DNA from 3 places in the Brevibacillus nitrificans genome. Region 1 is predicted to be linked to each of the others. Evidence: riboswitches for the same ligand, from Rfam matches in the RefSeq annotation. Region 1 holds a riboswitch; each other region holds the start of a gene.
What was found. A riboswitch is a leader RNA that binds a small molecule or an ion and turns the genes downstream of it on or off. The one in region 1 is predicted to bind thiamine pyrophosphate.

Region 1 (5,465 bases):
GTCGTAATCATGACGTACGAGTGGGGATACAGCGGAGGTCCACCCATGGCGGTCTCCCCGATCGGACCAGTGCGCAGGGTGCTGCAGTACGCCTTGACGGAAATGCCCGCAGAGAAAATCTTGATGGGTCAAAACCTGTACGGGTATGACTGGACCCTGCCATTCGAGCAAGGGACCACTGCAAGAGCACTCAGTCCACAGGCCGCCATCGCTTTAGCAGCCGAGCACAATGTCAACATCCAGTACGACTATCGGGCACAGGCACCCTTTTTCGAATACACAGCCGCTGATGGGAAACGTCATCAGGTCTGGTTTGAAGATGCAAGGTCGATTCAAGCCAAATTCGATCTCGTCAAGCAGCTTGGATTGCGCGGTGTGAGCTACTGGAAGCTTGGGCTGCCGTTTCCGCAAAACTGGCTTTTGATCGAAGGGAACTTCCGAGTACGAAAACGGGCATGAGGAACGGGCGTGCAGTCCTTTTAGGCTGTGCGCCTGTTTTTTTGTGGACAGCTCACCTCAACTGCTGTATACGTTTTCCTATCTGCTAGAATCATGGTATGATGGCAAAAAGTAAGGATGAAGCGTCATGCTTCGAGTAGAAGGAGGGGGAGAAAAATGGGAGAATGCAAGCTGGACCACAGTGTGGAGGATGTACAAAAAAAGCTGGGAGAGCAAGCTCCTTTTTTGCCAGAGAAACGAGCCCAACAGCTGCAGACGTTGCTTGCAACCGAGCTGTCGCAAGAAAGACTGAACGAGCTGTTCCACCTGCTGAAAAAGTATGATTTGGCGACACCGGAAGAGCGGGCTAGACGTGAAGAACAAATGGAGCTGCTGCTGGGCTAGAAGGTGGCGCAAGAAGCTGATTTACTCAAGCTTCTTGCGACCCTGAAAGCCTTCATGCAATCCGTGGTAGTGAGTGATCTCACTTTCTCCCTCGCGCCAGCACAGGAGGACTTCTTCGCCATTGATCATCGCCGGGAAATCAAACAAGCCGATATCGACATCTTTCACTTGAACGCCTTTTTCTAGAAGACGTGTGATACGCATCTTGGCTTCCATTTCCATAAATTCCAGGCGGCATTCAACGGCAAAGAGCTCGCTCTCATCCACGGGCAAAAGCTTTTTCACTTCTTCGCGCTGTTGATAGAGCTTATAGAAAGTGCGTTTGGCTTCCTGCATAAAGGAAAGCTCTGCGCGTACATAGGGCAGCAGTTCATTGGCTTCCTCGGGAGTAAAATACTTTTTGGACAAAAGAAACACCTCCTACTTATCTATTATACTAGCAACCCCGTACGGGAGAAAATGGCGGAAGCAGCGCAAATGTGTTTTTGCTTCTTGCGGTAAGGAGTCAGGGAAAATGAAGGACAGACTGTATTACCAGGATGCCTATGTGAAAACATTTACGGCTGAAGTAACGAAGCGAGGCGTGGAAGAAAACGGCACGCCCTATGTGGTATTGAGTCAGACTGCTTTTTATCCGACTGGTGGTGGACAGCCATCCGATCATGGTCATCTTGGTGAAACGCGTGTCATCGATGTAGAGGAAGTAGACGGAGAAGTCCGTCATCGCTTAGCATCCCCCATCCCGGAAGAAATGGTGCAGCTCGAAGGCAGCATCGACTGGGAACGTCGATTTGACCATATGCAGCAGCATGCCGGTCAGCACATTTTGTCGGCATCTTTCCTGGAGGTAGTGGGAGCGGAGACCGTTGCTTTTCATTTGGGAAAAGAACGAGTCACGATCGATGTAAGACTCGATGAGCTGACCCCAGAGGTATGGGAAGCAGTCGAGCAGCGTGCCAACCAGATTGTTCTGGAAAATCGGCCGATTTCCGCCCGTTTTGTAGACGACGAAGAGCTGGCGACATTGCCGCTGAAAAAGCAGCCGACCGTTACTGAAAACATCCGTGTCGTGATCATTCCCGATTTTGATTACAATCCATGTGGGGGGACACACCCTGCACATACCGGTGAAGTGGGCATGATCAAAATTTTGGGATGGGAGCGTCATCGGGGCAATATTCGGCTGGAATTTATTTGCGGCTGGCGAGCCTTGCGAGATTATACGAGAAAACAGGCCATGGTGCGGGAGGTCTCGAAGCTGCTCATGACCAGTGATGCTGAGCTTATAGCGCAAGCAGAAAGACTGGTCGCCGAGCGTGACACAATGAAGCAAAGCTTGCTGGAAAAAGAGCGTCAACTGCTTGAAGTGGAGGTGCGTCAGTATCTCGCTCAAGCGGATCAGCTGGGAGGCGTACGGCTTTTGGAGATAGCCTTTAGCGACCGCTCGATCCAGCAGCTGCAGCAATTTGCTCATCAAGCTGTAGCACAAGCTCCGGACGTTGTGTGCCTGCTGGCAGCGACAGGTGAAAAGCTGCAGCTTGTCTTTGCCCGTGGCGCAGAGGTTGACGTGGCAGTCAATCAGCTGATCAAGGATACCCTGCCTTTGATCGACGGAAAAGGCGGAGGGAATGCGGCTATGGCACAAGGCGGCGGTCAGCCAAACCGACCGGTGCACGAAGTCCTTGACCATGCAAAGCAGCTGTTGAAGGCAGCTTTGTCCTAAAAGATCACGAAAGAAATAACAGAGGAGGATGATCGCGCCATGATGTGGAATCCGGGTGATATCGTACGCGTCACGCAAAAGACTGGGGAATACATTACGGAAGTTCTCGAGAACCATGATTCCAAGCTGCTCGTAAAGGTACTGGCTGTCACCAAGTTCCCGACCCAGGGTGACTTGCATACATCGTTTGAGGTCGACGTACCTTTGTTTCATCAACGCCCAGCGCTGTCGTACCAGGAAAAGTTCATGTGCCCAAGCAATGCCGTGATGCGGTATAACGGAGCGATTCCTGACTACAAGGAATCGGTGCGGATTGCGATGGAACGAGAGATGGAGAAATTGAAGAAAATGTCCCTGTGGGCGCAGCGCTGTCTGGTGGAGCTGGAAGCGATGCACAAGGAAACCTTTACAAAATAGAAATAGAGTGATACTGTAAGAATCGAAAGCACGACAAATGAATAAGAACACTACCAAGCGGGGGCCGAGCATAGTTGGCTGAGATTGTAACGAACGTGTTACTGACCGTTGAACCTGAACTGGGTCATGCCAGCGGAGGAAGAGGTATAACGAATCGTTATGAACCAAAACCATCCACGGCGGATGGTTTTTTTTGTAAACTATCTGCGTGATGATTAGGGAAACGGCTTCTTCTGTTTTGACTGGATGATTTCCAGCGACGGGAGGAGCCGTTTTTTAACGTAAAGGAATTTATAAGCGTTTCCGTTTATGAATTCCGGAGCGCATGAAAACTTTCCGCTAAAACGCGGTCGCTCCTCCTTGAACACGCCTCGATTGAGGATTTCTTACGGATAGGAGGAATACGATGGTCGTAGTTCTGAATGGGAAAAAGGTGGAGCTGGCTGATGATGTCCAGAATGTACGCGCACTGCTCGCGTCCTATCAGCTGCAGGAGAAGATCGTAGTCGTGGAGCAAAACGGGGAAATCATCGACCGCTCCCGCTATGAGGAAGCACCGATTATGGATGGAGATCGTATTGAAATCGTTCACTTTGTTGGAGGAGGATGATCCTGATGGATACATGGAAAATTGGACCGTACGAGTTTCGCTCCCGCTTGCTCTTGGGAACGGGTAAGTTTGCTGATTTGGAAACACAAGGCAAGGCAGTCGAGGTATCAGAGGCAGAGATTCTCACTTTTGCCATTCGTCGACTGAATTTGGAAAATCCACACGAGCCTAACTTTTTGGAACAGCTCGACCTGAAAAAATTCACGCTGCTGCCGAATACAGCAGGGGCATACACGGCGGAAGAGGCTGTGCGTATCGCTCGCCTGGCGAAAGCATCTGGCTTGTGCGACATGATCAAGGTCGAAGTTATCGGCGATCCCAAAACATTGCTGCCAGATCCAATCGGCACACTGGAGGCATCCAAAATTTTGGTGGAGGAAGGCTTCATCGTCTTGACTTACACCAACGATGACCCGATTCTTGCGCGCCGTTTGCAGGAAGCAGGCGTTCACGCAGTGATGCCGGGAGCTTCTCCGATCGGTTCCGGTCAAGGGATCGTGCATGAAAACAACCTGCGCTTCATTATCGAGGATGCAAAAGTACCAATCATCGTCGACGCGGGCATCGGTGCGCCAGCGGATTGCGCAAAAGCCATGGAGCTTGGCGCGGATGGCGTGCTTTTAAATACCGCAGTAGCGCTGGCAGACAATCCGGTGCTGATGGCAGAAGCGATGAAGCTGGGCGTGGAAGCGGGTCGAAAAGGCTTTTTGGCAGGACGCATCGCGAAAAAACGCTACGCTTCGGCAAGCAGCCCAACAGAAGGGATGATTGAGTAGCGTGAGCGGGGTACGTGCAGCAGTCGAGGCAATCGCCAGTCGACAAGAGGAGTTGTTTGACCTGCTGGGCCACCTGGTTTCGTACCCGACAGTCAGCCCGCCTGCACGAAATAGTGAGCAGGCGCAGAGCTTGATTGTGAAAGAATTGCAGGGGCTGGGCTTTGCAATCGATCGCTGGCCAGTGTTTCCTGGCGATGACAATGTGGTGGGCACGCTCAAAGGTTCTGCGTCCGCGACTGCGAACAGCTTGATCATAAACGGGCATATCGACGTAGCAGAGGTCGGAGATGATGCGGGCTGGACGTATCCGCCGTTTGCTTTGACGAAAGGAAAGGACGGCCGTTGGTATGGACGCGGAGTAGCTGATATGAAAGGTGGTATAGCCGCCAGCCTATTTGCGATCAAAATGCTTCGCGAACACGGCGTAGAGCTGAGGGGCGATCTGCTGTTCCAGTCGGTCATCGGGGAAGAAGCCGGTGAAGCGGGCACGCTGGCTGCCATCGAGAGAGGCTATCAGGCTGACTACGCGGTGGTCGTGGATACAAGCGACCTGCATATGCAAGGGCAGGGCGGTGTCATCACGGGCTGGATTACGATCGAAAGCCCGACGACCTTGCACGACGGGATGCGGGCAAAAACGATCCATGCTGGCGGGAGAGTGAAAGGTGCCTCTGCAATCGAAAAGATGATGAAGGTCATTGCATCGCTTCAGGATCTGGAGCGCCACTGGGCAGTCATGAAAGCGTATCCGGGCTTTCCAGCTGGCAGCAACACGATTAATCCCGCTGTCATCGAAGGCGGTCGCCATGCGGCTTTTATCGCGGATCAATGCGCCCTTTGGATTACGGTTCATTTTTATCCCAATGAATCGTACGAGGAGATCATTCGGGAAGTGGAGGATCACGTCCTGCGAGCAGCGGCAGCAGATGTATGGCTTCGCGACAACCCGCCGACTTTTCGCTGGGGTGGGCGTTCGATGATCGAGGAGCGCGGTGAGATTTTCCCGTCGCTCGAGCTGGATCATGATCATCCTGGATTGGCTGCCTTGCAATCTGCTTATGAACAGCAGGTCAAGCAGGCACCGACCGTCGATATG
Region 2 (5,465 bases), 350 kb from region 1:
GTATCAGTTTCATGGGGTAGAAATCGACTACGAGCGCATCGAGGAAAAGGATTGGGGAAATCTGCTAGCGTTTTTCAAGGAGCTTTATCAGCGGCTGCAGGAGCAGGATAAAACGCTGCGGATCGTACTGGAACCACGGACGCCGATTGAAACTCTTTCGCTGCCAGAGGGGCCGGTCTATGTTATGATGGCCTACAATCTGCACGGCTTGCAAAGCGATCCTGGACCAAAGGCAGACCGCTCCTTTATTACGGAGCTTACGACTCGGATGAAGGTGGTTCCGGGCGAAAAAGTGATTGCCTTGTCAGCGGGTGGCTTTGACTGGGCTGAAAATGGAGAGGCTGCTGCTGTCACGGAAAAGCAGGCTGCCGAGCTCGCGAAATCCAGTCTGGAAATGCCGCGAAGAGATAACGCCAGCGGCAGTATCCACTTCCAGTATGTCGACCAGAACAAACAAAAGCATACGGTCTGGTACGCGGATGAAACCACTCTCCAGACATGGGCAGAGATCGTATCCGGTGAAGGCTATCGCAGCATCGCGTTGTGGCGGCTAGGTGAGCTGGGAAGCAAAAGCGTTCGGTTTATGAACGAGTGATGGACAAAGCAAGGTAACGATAAGACCGAAGAGAGCTGCTCTTCGGTCTTTTTGCTGTCTTTTTTATTCCCTATTAATAGTAGAGACTCTCCGTCAAAAGACACTTCACGCAGGTGCGGGACAGTGGTGTCTCCTGAAACTGGTGGGCACAATTTTTTTGCAAAGCAAGGAGCTTACGCTGGTACTCACGGGTGAGCTCCTGCAAACGCTGGATTTCATCGCGGAGCTGGATAGCCTGATCCATAGAAACGTACCTCCTTTTTGGGTGCTAGGTGTACAGCCGATTTCCTTGGGAGCGAAACTGCTCGGCTTTTTCCTTCATCCCGATTTCCAGTGCGTTTTCCTCCTTCAGTTGCTTTTCTTGCGCATAGGCCCGGATGTCCTGCGTAATTTTCATGCTGCAAAATTTGGGACCGCACATTGAGCAAAAATGAGCAGATTTCGCCCCCTCAAAGGGAAGCGTCTCATCATGGTACTCCCTGGCACGCTCAGGGTCGAGAGAGAGGTTGAACTGATCGACCCAGCGAAATTCAAAGCGGGCCTTGGACAAGGCGTCATCTCGCTCTTTGGCTCGCGGATGTCCCTTCGCCAGATCAGCAGCGTGGGCGGCGATTTTGTACGCGATCAGCCCGTTTCGCACGTCCTCCTTGTTTGGCAGCCCCAGATGTTCTTTCGGGGTGACGTAGCACAGCATGGCTGTACCAAACCAACCGATCATGGCAGCGCCGATAGCTGATGTGATGTGGTCATAGCCAGGTGCTATATCTGTCGTCAAAGGCCCTAATGTGTAGAAGGGAGCTTCGTGGCATAGCGTCAGCTGCTTTTCCATGTTCTCCTTGATTTGATGCATAGGGACGTGGCCGGGGCCTTCAATCATCACTTGAACATCGTATTTCCATGCGATTCGAGTCAGCTCTCCTAAGGTTTCCAGCTCTGCAAACTGCGCCTCGTCATTCGCGTCGGCGATGGAGCCTGGGCGCAGCCCGTCTCCTAAGGACACAGCGATATCGTATGCCTGCAAGATCTCGCAAATTTCTTCAAAGTGCGTATAGAGGAAATTCTCTTCATGGTGAGCGAGGCACCAGGCAGCGAGGATGGAGCCCCCTCGAGAAACGATGCCGGTTACACGCTTGGCAGTAAGAGGGATATAGCGCAGCAGCGCCCCGGCGTGGATCGTAAAGTAGTCCACCCCTTGCTCGGCCTGTTCGATCAAGGTATCCCGATAGATCTCCCAGGTAAGATCCTCCGCCTTTCCCTTTACCTTCTCCAGTGCCTGATAGATCGGAACCGTGCCGACTGGCACCGGGCAGTTGCGGATGATCCATTCACGGGTCGTATGAATGTGAGAGCCGGTTGACAGATCCATGATCGTATCAGCACCCCAGCGAACTGCCCAAATCATTTTTTCCACTTCCTCTCCGATGGAAGAAGTGACTGCGGAGGTGCCGATGTTTGCATTCACCTTCACATGAAAGCTGCGGCCGATGATCATGGGTTCACTTTCAGGGTGATTGATGTTGACGGGAAGAATGGCACGACCGTGGGCAATCTCTTCTCGGACAAACTCGGGATCGACTCCTTCACGAAGGGCCACGAACTCCATTTCGGGTGTTACAATCCCTTCCTTCGCGTATCGAAGCTGTGTGACGACACGGCCCGGACGAGCACGCAGGGGCAGCTGTTTCTCCCGGGGGGAGCTGTCGTGATTGTAGCTGTCGTCCAATAGCGGCAGAGGACGTCCCTGATAAGCTTCCGTATCCTGGCGGGATTGAACCCAAGCGGCACGGATCGGCGGGAGTCCTTTTTGGATGTCCGGAATATAATCATCAGCTGTGTAAGGACCACTGGTGTCATAGACAGGGATGGGCGGATTGGGAGTTTCTGTGTGGATCCCTTTTGTGGGATGCTGGGAAATCTCCCTCATGGGAACGAGAATGTCAGGGGTGCTGCCTTGCAAATACATTTTGCGGCTTCCAGGAAAAGCGGATACGGGGGAGATGGAGAAGGGGGATTTGCTGGTTCTGGACATAATAAAACCTCCTTGTCATGGTTGCAAACAGCGCGAACCCGGGAGGCGGAAAGAATCCCTGCGCCACGAAAAAGCGCCGCATGAGTGCATGCGACGCCAGACGCGAGAGAAGAAAAGATACGGGTATCCTAAAGATACACGATATCTGATCGTGTCGTTTATGACAATTCCTCCGCTGGCATTACCCAGTTCAGGTTCAACGGTCGATGGCACAATAGCCATCCTCTCAGCCTGGTAACTCCCAAGCTCCCGTGCTGTTATTCATTTTGGTTTTTGGTTGCAAGGACAGCATACCTGTTTTTGGATGCTTGCGCAAGTGTGAACAGGGAAAAAAAGATTGCGGCTGCGCAACACATTTTCCCCCTCCCTATAGTCGTGACTCGGACTAAAACTGTTTCTGTAGACCCACACGAAGTGCGTCTGATACGATGAAGTTCGGAAAAAGCTAGCAAGTGTACTTGTTCTTCTTATTCCTATCCGATGTAGTCGACAACAGAGATTTTAGAGGTGATGGCGTGTGGATGTGTATTCGAATATTAAACAAGGGGAACGCGGGGCGTGGGTCAGTATTTTTGCCTATATTTTTTGCTCCGTTTTAAAGATAGCGATTGCGGTCATGGCTAGCTCCGAAGCTTTGATGGCTGACGGGTTGAACAACTCAACCGATGTCGTGGCATCCATTGCGGTACTGATTGGCTTGAAAATTGCCCGCAAACCACCTGACCAGGATCATCCCTATGGCCATTTCCGGGCAGAGACGATTTCCGCACTTGTCGCATCATTTATTATGCTATTCGTTGGGATCCAGGTGGTTACGGACGCGGTTCCCACCTTCCTCGACCCGAATCACTCCGCTCCTAGCATGCTGGCGGGCTGGACAGCTCTTTTCACAGCGGTCATTATGTTTGGTGTTTATCGTTACAACCGGTCATTGGCTGAGAGAACGAACAGCCAGGCGCTGATGGCGGCCGCCGCCGATAATCGCTCGGACGCGTTGGTCAGCATTGGGACATTCGTCGGTGTAGCAGGTGCCCAATTTCATCTGAACTGGCTGGATCCTTTGGCGGCGTTTGTTGTTGGGCTGATCATCCTGAAAACGGCTTGGGACATCTTCCGGGACTGTACACACCGGTTGACGGACGGCTTCGATCAGGATCTGCTGGAACAACTGCGCGAGACAATCTCCGGGATTACCGGGGTTGAAGACGTCGGGGACATTAAGGCCCGTTACTTGGGAAGCAGTGTGCTTGTCGATGTCGTGATCCACGTCGATCCGGACTTGAATGTCGTAGAGAGCCATTCCATTACGGAGAAGATCGAGGAGCGTATGAAAAAGGTCCACAAGATCAATACCGTTCACATCCACATTGAGCCGATCGTGCAGCAAAAGCTCGTACAGAGATAGCCAAAAAACCTGTCCGTAGGAGGACAGGTTTTTTTGTGCAGATGGCAGTCATACCGTCGTTTTTTTCCGACGCAACGTCTTCGTAGTCGAACCAGGGGCTGGGCTTTCTCCGGCTGCCTGTTTGATTGGTGTGGCGGCTTCCCTGGTGTTCGTCGCTGTTCGTTTCCGCCCGGTTTTTTGCTGCGCTTTTTCCGGTGTGGGCTCAGCCTCCAGTTTAATGGGGCCTCCTCCATTGCTGGCGGTAACCTCGAGGCTTTCCTTTAGAGCCTGCATCAAGTCGATGACATTCGTGCGAGGAACGGCCGGTGAGGTCGCGATTTCCTGTCCCTCGAGCTTTTTCTCGATCATCGCTTGCAGCTCGGATCGATATTCATCGGTGTACTTGCTCGGATCAAAGGGAACGCTCATGTTGTTAATCAGCTCAGTTGCCATTTTTAATTCATTCTCAGCTAGAGCGATACCCGTATCGGGAAGGGCAGGGACTTGATGGACAGGTCGCACCTCATCGGGGTAATATATCGTCTCCAGCATGATGCAATGCTCGTACAGCCGGATGACCGCCAGGCTTTGACGGTTGCGCATGGTGACTTGCGCGATGGCGATCTTGCCCGTTTGCTCCATCGCTGCACGGAGTAGGGCGTAAGCTTTGTCACCCGTCTCTTGCGGGGACAGGAAGTAGCTTTTATCAAAGTAAATGGGGTCGATCTCCGTTAAGTCGACGAAATCGAGAATTTCAATGGCACGGCGTGTTTCGGGCGTGATGGCTTCCAGGTCAGCGTCATCGATAATGACAAAGTGACCCTTCTCGTATTCATAGCCCCGAACAATCTCGCTCGGTTCGATTTCCCGTTCGCAGTGGGGACACATCTTGGCGTATTTGATGGGGGTGTTGCAATCCTTATGCAGCTGCCGAAAGCGAATGTCACGCTCTTCGGTTGCCGTGAACATGCGGACAGGTATGTTTACCAAGCCAAAGCTGATGGATCCTTTCCAAACGGTATGCATAGCATTCCTCCAGTCTGCGCCATAAGAATAGTATTTGCTAACGTGCAGCAGTGAGCAGAGGGAAATGCAGTCATTCGCGCATACGAAAAGCCAGCGGAGAGCAGCTGGCTTATGCCAATTACGGGACTATTGTCCATGCTTGATAATATCCGATTGATCAGCAGCGGATTGCATTTGCCTCGCTTGTTCCACGCCTGCCCCAGTACGATCTGCAATGGATTGGGCCTCGGATGCTTTCAGCTTTTGCTTGGATGGTTGCTTTTCTGCCAAGATAGCTCACTCCCTTACGCGGAAAGGTTCGTTGGATGGCGGTACATCCTAAGGAGTATTTTGTCCGAAAGCAAAAAAAATACCCCATCACCACGAGGCGACGAGGCAGCTGTTCAACTCCTCCCGCATGGGGAGAGATGGCACGGAATGCTCCTATCAGA
Region 3 (5,465 bases), on a different contig from region 1:
CGTTCTCGATTTTTTCGACCGTGATGTTGATATCCACATGGAAGCCAGGCTTTAAAGCAGACAATTCCGTGGACGTAGGTGCAAGTGTCACTTTGACCCGCGTCTTTTCGCCTTGACCGGAGCTGCTTTGGGTCGTCGTCGCGATCGGCGCGATGCGGGAGACTTTTGCGTTCAGCTTTTGCTTGCCCAGCGTCGTGCCCTCAATGACGGCTGCCTGCCCAAGCTTGAGCTTGTTCACATCAGATTCGTTGATATCGGCTTCGATCAACAGATGATCCAGATTGGCGAGGGTAAGGATTTCCGTGCCTTTGCTGACGTACTGGCCATTGTCCACTGCACGGGCGATGACCGTCCCGTCCGCAGGTGCTACGACGACGCTTTGGACGCGTTCTTTGTCCAGCTGGCTTTTTTCTACCAGCAGCTTGTTGATTTGTGCTTCTTGGGAGGCGATTTCTTCCTTGCGCGGCCCCTTTTGTTTGAGCGCCAGCTGCTGCTTGGCGACATTCAAGGTCGAGAGGGCAGAATCCACAGCGGATTTTGCTTTGTCCAGCTCTTGGGAAGTGGAAGCCCCTGAGGTGTGCAGCTGGCTGATGCGATCGTATTCGCGCTTGGCAGTATCGTACTCTCTCTGTGCTTGCGACAATCGTTCACGCTCTTGTGCGACTTCCTCCGGTTCACTGCCAGCCTGAACCTTTGCCAGATTGGCTTTTGCCAGCTCGAGCTGGGCCTCCAGGTCCAAGATGCGGCTCTCTACATCGGTCGTATCGATTTTTCCGATGACCTGGCCCTTTTTCACCTTGTCGCCTTCTTTGACGGAAAATTCGCGCAACGTACCTGTGACGTTCACAAACAGCTTTTGCTTGTCTTCTACGGTGACGACCCCCGACGTCAAAATCCGGCTTTCCAGTGCTGATTTGGTCGCAGCTCCGATGTTTACGGGCAGACCCATTGCCTGTTTGGAGCCCATCATGTTGAAACCGACGACTCCGACAACCAGTACGGCTGCCACGGAACCGATGATCCACCAGCGTTTTTTCATGATCATTTTCTCCTTGGTTTTTTCCATTTCTGTTATTTCGTTACCCGAAGACTTGTACGGAATCTGTAGAAAAAGGTAACACACGTGACGAAACGTTCATATTTTGGTCACATTTTGCTATGTTTTGACGGAAAGTACTTTCTGCGGATTTTGCGTGATAAGATAAGGGAGGAAGAACGTTCCTGGGAGGGGAGCCATGAACCAAGCGATCCGATTTGATTACTCCAATGCTCTTGCTTTTGTCAGGCCACATGAATGGGAGCTGCTCGCTCCAGCGATTGGACAAGCGCATGAGATGCTGCACAAAAAGACAGGACCAGGCAGAGATTTTCTCGGGTGGGTGGATCTGCCCGAACAGTATGATCGTGGTGAATACAAGCGGATTCAGAGAGCAGCAACACGTATTCAGTCTGATTCAGATGTGCTTTTGGTGATTGGAATCGGTGGTTCTTATTTGGGGGCAAAGGCGGTACTGGACATTTTGGGACACAGCTTTTACAATCTGCTGCCCAAGGCGAAGCGGCGCGCCCCGGAAATCTATTTTGTCGGGAACAATATTAGTCCCGTCTACATCTCCCATTTGCTGGACGTCCTGGATGGCAAAGACGTGTCGATCAACGTTATTTCCAAATCAGGCACGACTACAGAGCCTGCGATCGCGTTTCGCTTGCTTCGCGACTGGCTGGTCAAGAAGTACGGACCGGAGGGGTCGAAGAAGCGCATTTACATCACGACCGATCGGGCGCGTGGTTCGCTCAAAAAACTGGCGGATGAGCAAGGCTACGAAAGCTTTGTCATTCCTGATGACATCGGTGGCAGGTATTCGGTACTGACTGCAGTCGGATTGCTTCCCATCGCGGTGAGCGGAGCCAATCTGGACGCACTCATGCAGGGAGCAGCCGATGCCCGTGCGCGGTACTTGAAGCAGGATTTGGAAGAAAACCCGTGCTACCAGTATGCCGCGATCCGCAACGCCCTGTATCGCAAGGGCAAGACCGTGGAGCTGTTGGTCAGCTACGAGCCGCAATTCCGCTATTTCTCTGAATGGTGGAAGCAGCTCTTTGGCGAATCAGAGGGCAAGGATGGGAAAGGGATCTTTCCTGCCTCGGCGGAGTTTTCAACCGATTTGCACTCGATGGGTCAGTACATACAGGATGGCATGCGGACGTTGTTTGAGACCGTCATTTCCGTAAAAACTCCCGTTGTCGATGTGACCGTTCAGGAGGATCCCACTGATGTGGATGGATTGAACTTCCTCTCGGGCAAGCAGATGGGGTTTGTCAATAAAAAGGCTTTCGAAGGAACGGTACTGGCTCATGTAGATGGCGGGGTACCGAATCTTTTGGTGGAAATACCAGAAGCAAACGCCTATCATTTGGGCGGACTGATCTACTTTTTTGAAAAAGCGTGCGGGATCAGCGGCTATTTGCTGGGCGTCAATCCGTTTGATCAGCCAGGGGTGGAGGCTTACAAAGCCAATATGTTTGCCTTGCTGGGCAAGCCTGGCTACGAACGGCAGAAAGCGGAACTGGAGGCTAGATTGAAAGAGAACAAGACGTACTTGACCGTTGCCGAAACAGCTGAATATTTGGAGCTTCCGGTGACGTTCATTTTGGAAAAGATCAAGGAAGGGCGGATTCGGGCCGTCCACGATGGCAATGAATATCTGATTAACAAGGATCAGTTCAAGCACCACTTGGAGGAAATGCGCAGATTGCGCGAGTGGGAGGAAGCTGCTCTCCACGAGCCGATCCCGGATAGCTACGATGTGAAGGACGAGGACTAATCATTCTGTTTTCCTACTTGTCAGATCGGCAAAAAGAGGTCTATACTGGTCAAAGAAAATGACATAACGTGAAAGCAACTTGGGGAGTCCTTCATGCGGGGCTGAGAGGATGGCAGCGACGACCATCGACCCATTGCACCTGATCCGGATCATGCCGGCGCAGGGAAGTGGTTGCGAGCGAACAGCGCTTGGCTTTTTGTCGTATGCGTATGAGCCCACCTTTTCCTGTGAGGGAATCGGTGGGCTTTTTGCCTATGGACAGGAGAGAGGGAGAGAAAAAGATGAGTGATTGTCTGGTAGTCGGCGGAGGAATTATAGGGCTTAGTCTGGCGTATGAGCTGTCTCGGCGGGGGATGGCCGTCACGCTGGTAGAGCAGGGAGAATGGGGCGGGCAAGCATCCTCGGCAGCAGCGGGCATGCTGGCGCCCTTGAAAGAATTTTCTGTGCCTGGCCCGATGGTGGAGCTTGGGATGGAGTCGTTGCGCTTGTATCCACAGTGGGCGCAGGAGCTGGAGGAGCATACGGCTGGCGATGTCCAGCTGAGTCTGGAAGGCCTCGTTACCGTTGCCATGGACGATGCAGAGAGTGAACAGCTTCGTGCCAAATATCTGTGGCAAAAGGAAGCCGGGTATGATGTTCACTGGATGGGCGCCAAAGAGCTTCTAGTAGTGGAGCCGCTTTTGACAGATCGCGTGCAGGCGGGCATTTACTCGCCAGGAGAAGGTCATATCAACAATCGGCTGTTGCTGCGATCCCTCGTGACTGCCTGCAAAATCCAGGGGGTTGCGCTTTTGTCTGGTTGTGTGGTCAAAGGGATCGCTGTAAAAGCGGGTCGTGTGATCGGTGTAGAGACGACCTCGGGACCTATCCGTGCAGATCATACCATCGTTGCTTCCGGTGCGTGGGCAGGGATCATGCTGGAAATGCTCGATTTGGCTATTCCGGTGAGGCCGGTACGCGGTCAGATCGCAGCCGTGTCCTCTGTAGGCATTCCTTTGCGTACTGTGATTTTCGGGACATCGGGATACATTACACCGAAGAAGGACGGAAAGATCGTCATCGGAGCCACAGAGGACGAAAGCGGTTTTCAGCGGGAAGTTACGCTGGCTGGACTGGCAAGTGTCCTGAACGGCGTCATGCCGTACGTGCCTGCCCTGCACGCGGCAGCGTTTCTGGAGGCATGGGGAGGGCTTCGTCCAGCGACAGCAGACGGCAAGCCTTTGCTCGGACCTGTGCCTGGCTGGGAGGGGCTCTCGCTTGCAGGTGGACACTTTCGAAACGGCATACTGCTGTCGCCAGTCACCGCGATACGCATGGCCGATTACCTGGAGAGCGGACAGTCAGAGGGGCTCGAGCCCTTCCTGCCCAGTCGGTTCCTTTCGTGATCCACTTTAGAGCTGCCTTTCGATAAATTGGGCTAGTCTTGTATGGAAAACGGTACACCTCCCCATGGGCTCTTGTATATGGTAATAAAGAAACACCAGAAGGGGAGGAGTTTCCATGCAGTCTGAGGATGACAAAAACCTTTATCAGGTTGACTTTCAGACAGTCAGCATGATTAAGGATATACGCCATAATGTGCACAACGTAATCAAGGAGCATTTGGAGAAAAAGGTGCGCATTGAAGCGATCGACGGCCAAGTATTCGAAGGCGTGATCGTGGATTTCGATGATCAAAACGTGTATGTCGAAGTGGAGGATCCGGAAGCAGAGATAGATGAGCTGGAGGTAGAAGAGGTAGCCAGCAGGCAGCCATGGGGAGGCGACTTTGGCGGTGGTTATCCAGAGTGGACCTCCTATGGTGGATACGGCGGCGGCTTCAACCCGTACGGTGATGTAAGTCCATTCCATGGCGGGTATCCTCCGTCTCAGGGGTTCGGACCGTTTGGCAGCAGCAGCAATCCCTATGGGCAGATGAATCCCTACGGACAGATGAATCCCTACGGACAGATGAATCCTTATGGACAAATGAATCCCTACGGTCAAATGAATCCGTATGGGCAATTTGGTCCGTTTGGCAGCAGCGCTAATCCATATGGACAGGTCAGCCCATACGGGAGCAGCAGCAATCCGTACGGGGAAAACGCGCCGCCGTTCAGTCAAGTAAGTCCATACGCTGATCACAACTATCCCACCCAGGTAAGCCCGTTCGGCGGACAAAATCCTTATCTCAATCCCTATTTCTCGCCTTTTCCGCAGCCGATGCCCTGCTACCCAATGATGCCACCACCTCCACCGCCGCCACCACCCCCGCAAGCGGCCGTCATCGTTCCTCCTCCGAGGAGAAGACGCCGTCCTTGCCGAAGCGGCCGCAAGATCATTCCATTGGCACTGTTCACCCTGCTTACTATCGCTTTGCTCTAACAACCAGCTGAGCAGCAAGTCTATTGTCCGGGTATTTGGGACAACAGGCTTGCTGCTCTTTTTCATGATTACAACTCCTGTCTTTGTCGCACACTACAATCAGAATCTGGAAAGGCAGGGATAAGCGATGAAATCGATTCAAAGCAGCTTGCCGGGAACGAGAGGGACGTTCGGCTTCTTCCGCGAGGCGCTTGGTCCAAACTTTAGCCTGGCGAATTGGGACTATGAGCAAGGGTACTTCGACCAAGCATTGGACGATCAAAATATGGTCTATCT

Region 2: linked by a shared signal. The riboswitch ahead of thiC (phosphomethylpyrimidine synthase ThiC) and the one ahead of thiS (sulfur carrier protein ThiS) in region 1 are both predicted to bind thiamine pyrophosphate.
Region 3: linked by a shared signal. The riboswitch ahead of thiO (glycine oxidase ThiO) and the one ahead of thiS (sulfur carrier protein ThiS) in region 1 are both predicted to bind thiamine pyrophosphate.

What each region holds. Positions count from the first base shown of each region.
Region 1 is NZ_RHHU01000003.1:504,856-510,320, forward strand. It holds gene EDM59_RS04375 (glycoside hydrolase family 18 protein) at 1-459, shown strand, start outside; gene EDM59_RS04380 (50S ribosomal protein L7ae) at 616-843, shown strand; gene EDM59_RS04385 (DUF2203 domain-containing protein) at 865-1,251, opposite strand; gene EDM59_RS04390 (alanyl-tRNA editing protein) at 1,358-2,566, shown strand; gene kapB (kinase-associated lipoprotein KapB) at 2,606-2,983, shown strand; TPP riboswitch at 3,031-3,141, shown strand; gene thiS (sulfur carrier protein ThiS) at 3,390-3,593, shown strand; gene EDM59_RS04405 (thiazole synthase) at 3,599-4,369, shown strand; gene EDM59_RS04410 (acetylornithine deacetylase) at 4,362-5,465, shown strand, end outside.
Region 2 is NZ_RHHU01000003.1:150,938-156,402, forward strand. It holds gene EDM59_RS02625 (glycosyl hydrolase family 18 protein) at 1-595, shown strand, start outside; gene EDM59_RS30910 (hypothetical protein) at 669-839, opposite strand; gene thiC (phosphomethylpyrimidine synthase ThiC) at 864-2,624, opposite strand; TPP riboswitch at 2,776-2,887, opposite strand; gene EDM59_RS02635 (cation diffusion facilitator family transporter) at 3,142-4,029, shown strand; gene ku (non-homologous end joining protein Ku) at 4,078-5,034, opposite strand; gene EDM59_RS30915 (hypothetical protein) at 5,161-5,304, opposite strand.
Region 3 is NZ_RHHU01000011.1:149,038-154,502, reverse strand. It holds gene EDM59_RS18735 (efflux RND transporter periplasmic adaptor subunit) at 1-1,039, opposite strand, end outside; partial or broken gene EDM59_RS18730 (glucose-6-phosphate isomerase) at 1,236-2,585, shown strand; gene EDM59_RS31705 (excisionase family DNA-binding protein) at 2,580-2,825, shown strand; TPP riboswitch at 2,896-3,008, shown strand; gene thiO (glycine oxidase ThiO) at 3,107-4,210, shown strand; gene EDM59_RS18720 (LSm family protein) at 4,326-5,189, shown strand; gene EDM59_RS18715 (YugN family protein) at 5,317-5,465, shown strand, end outside.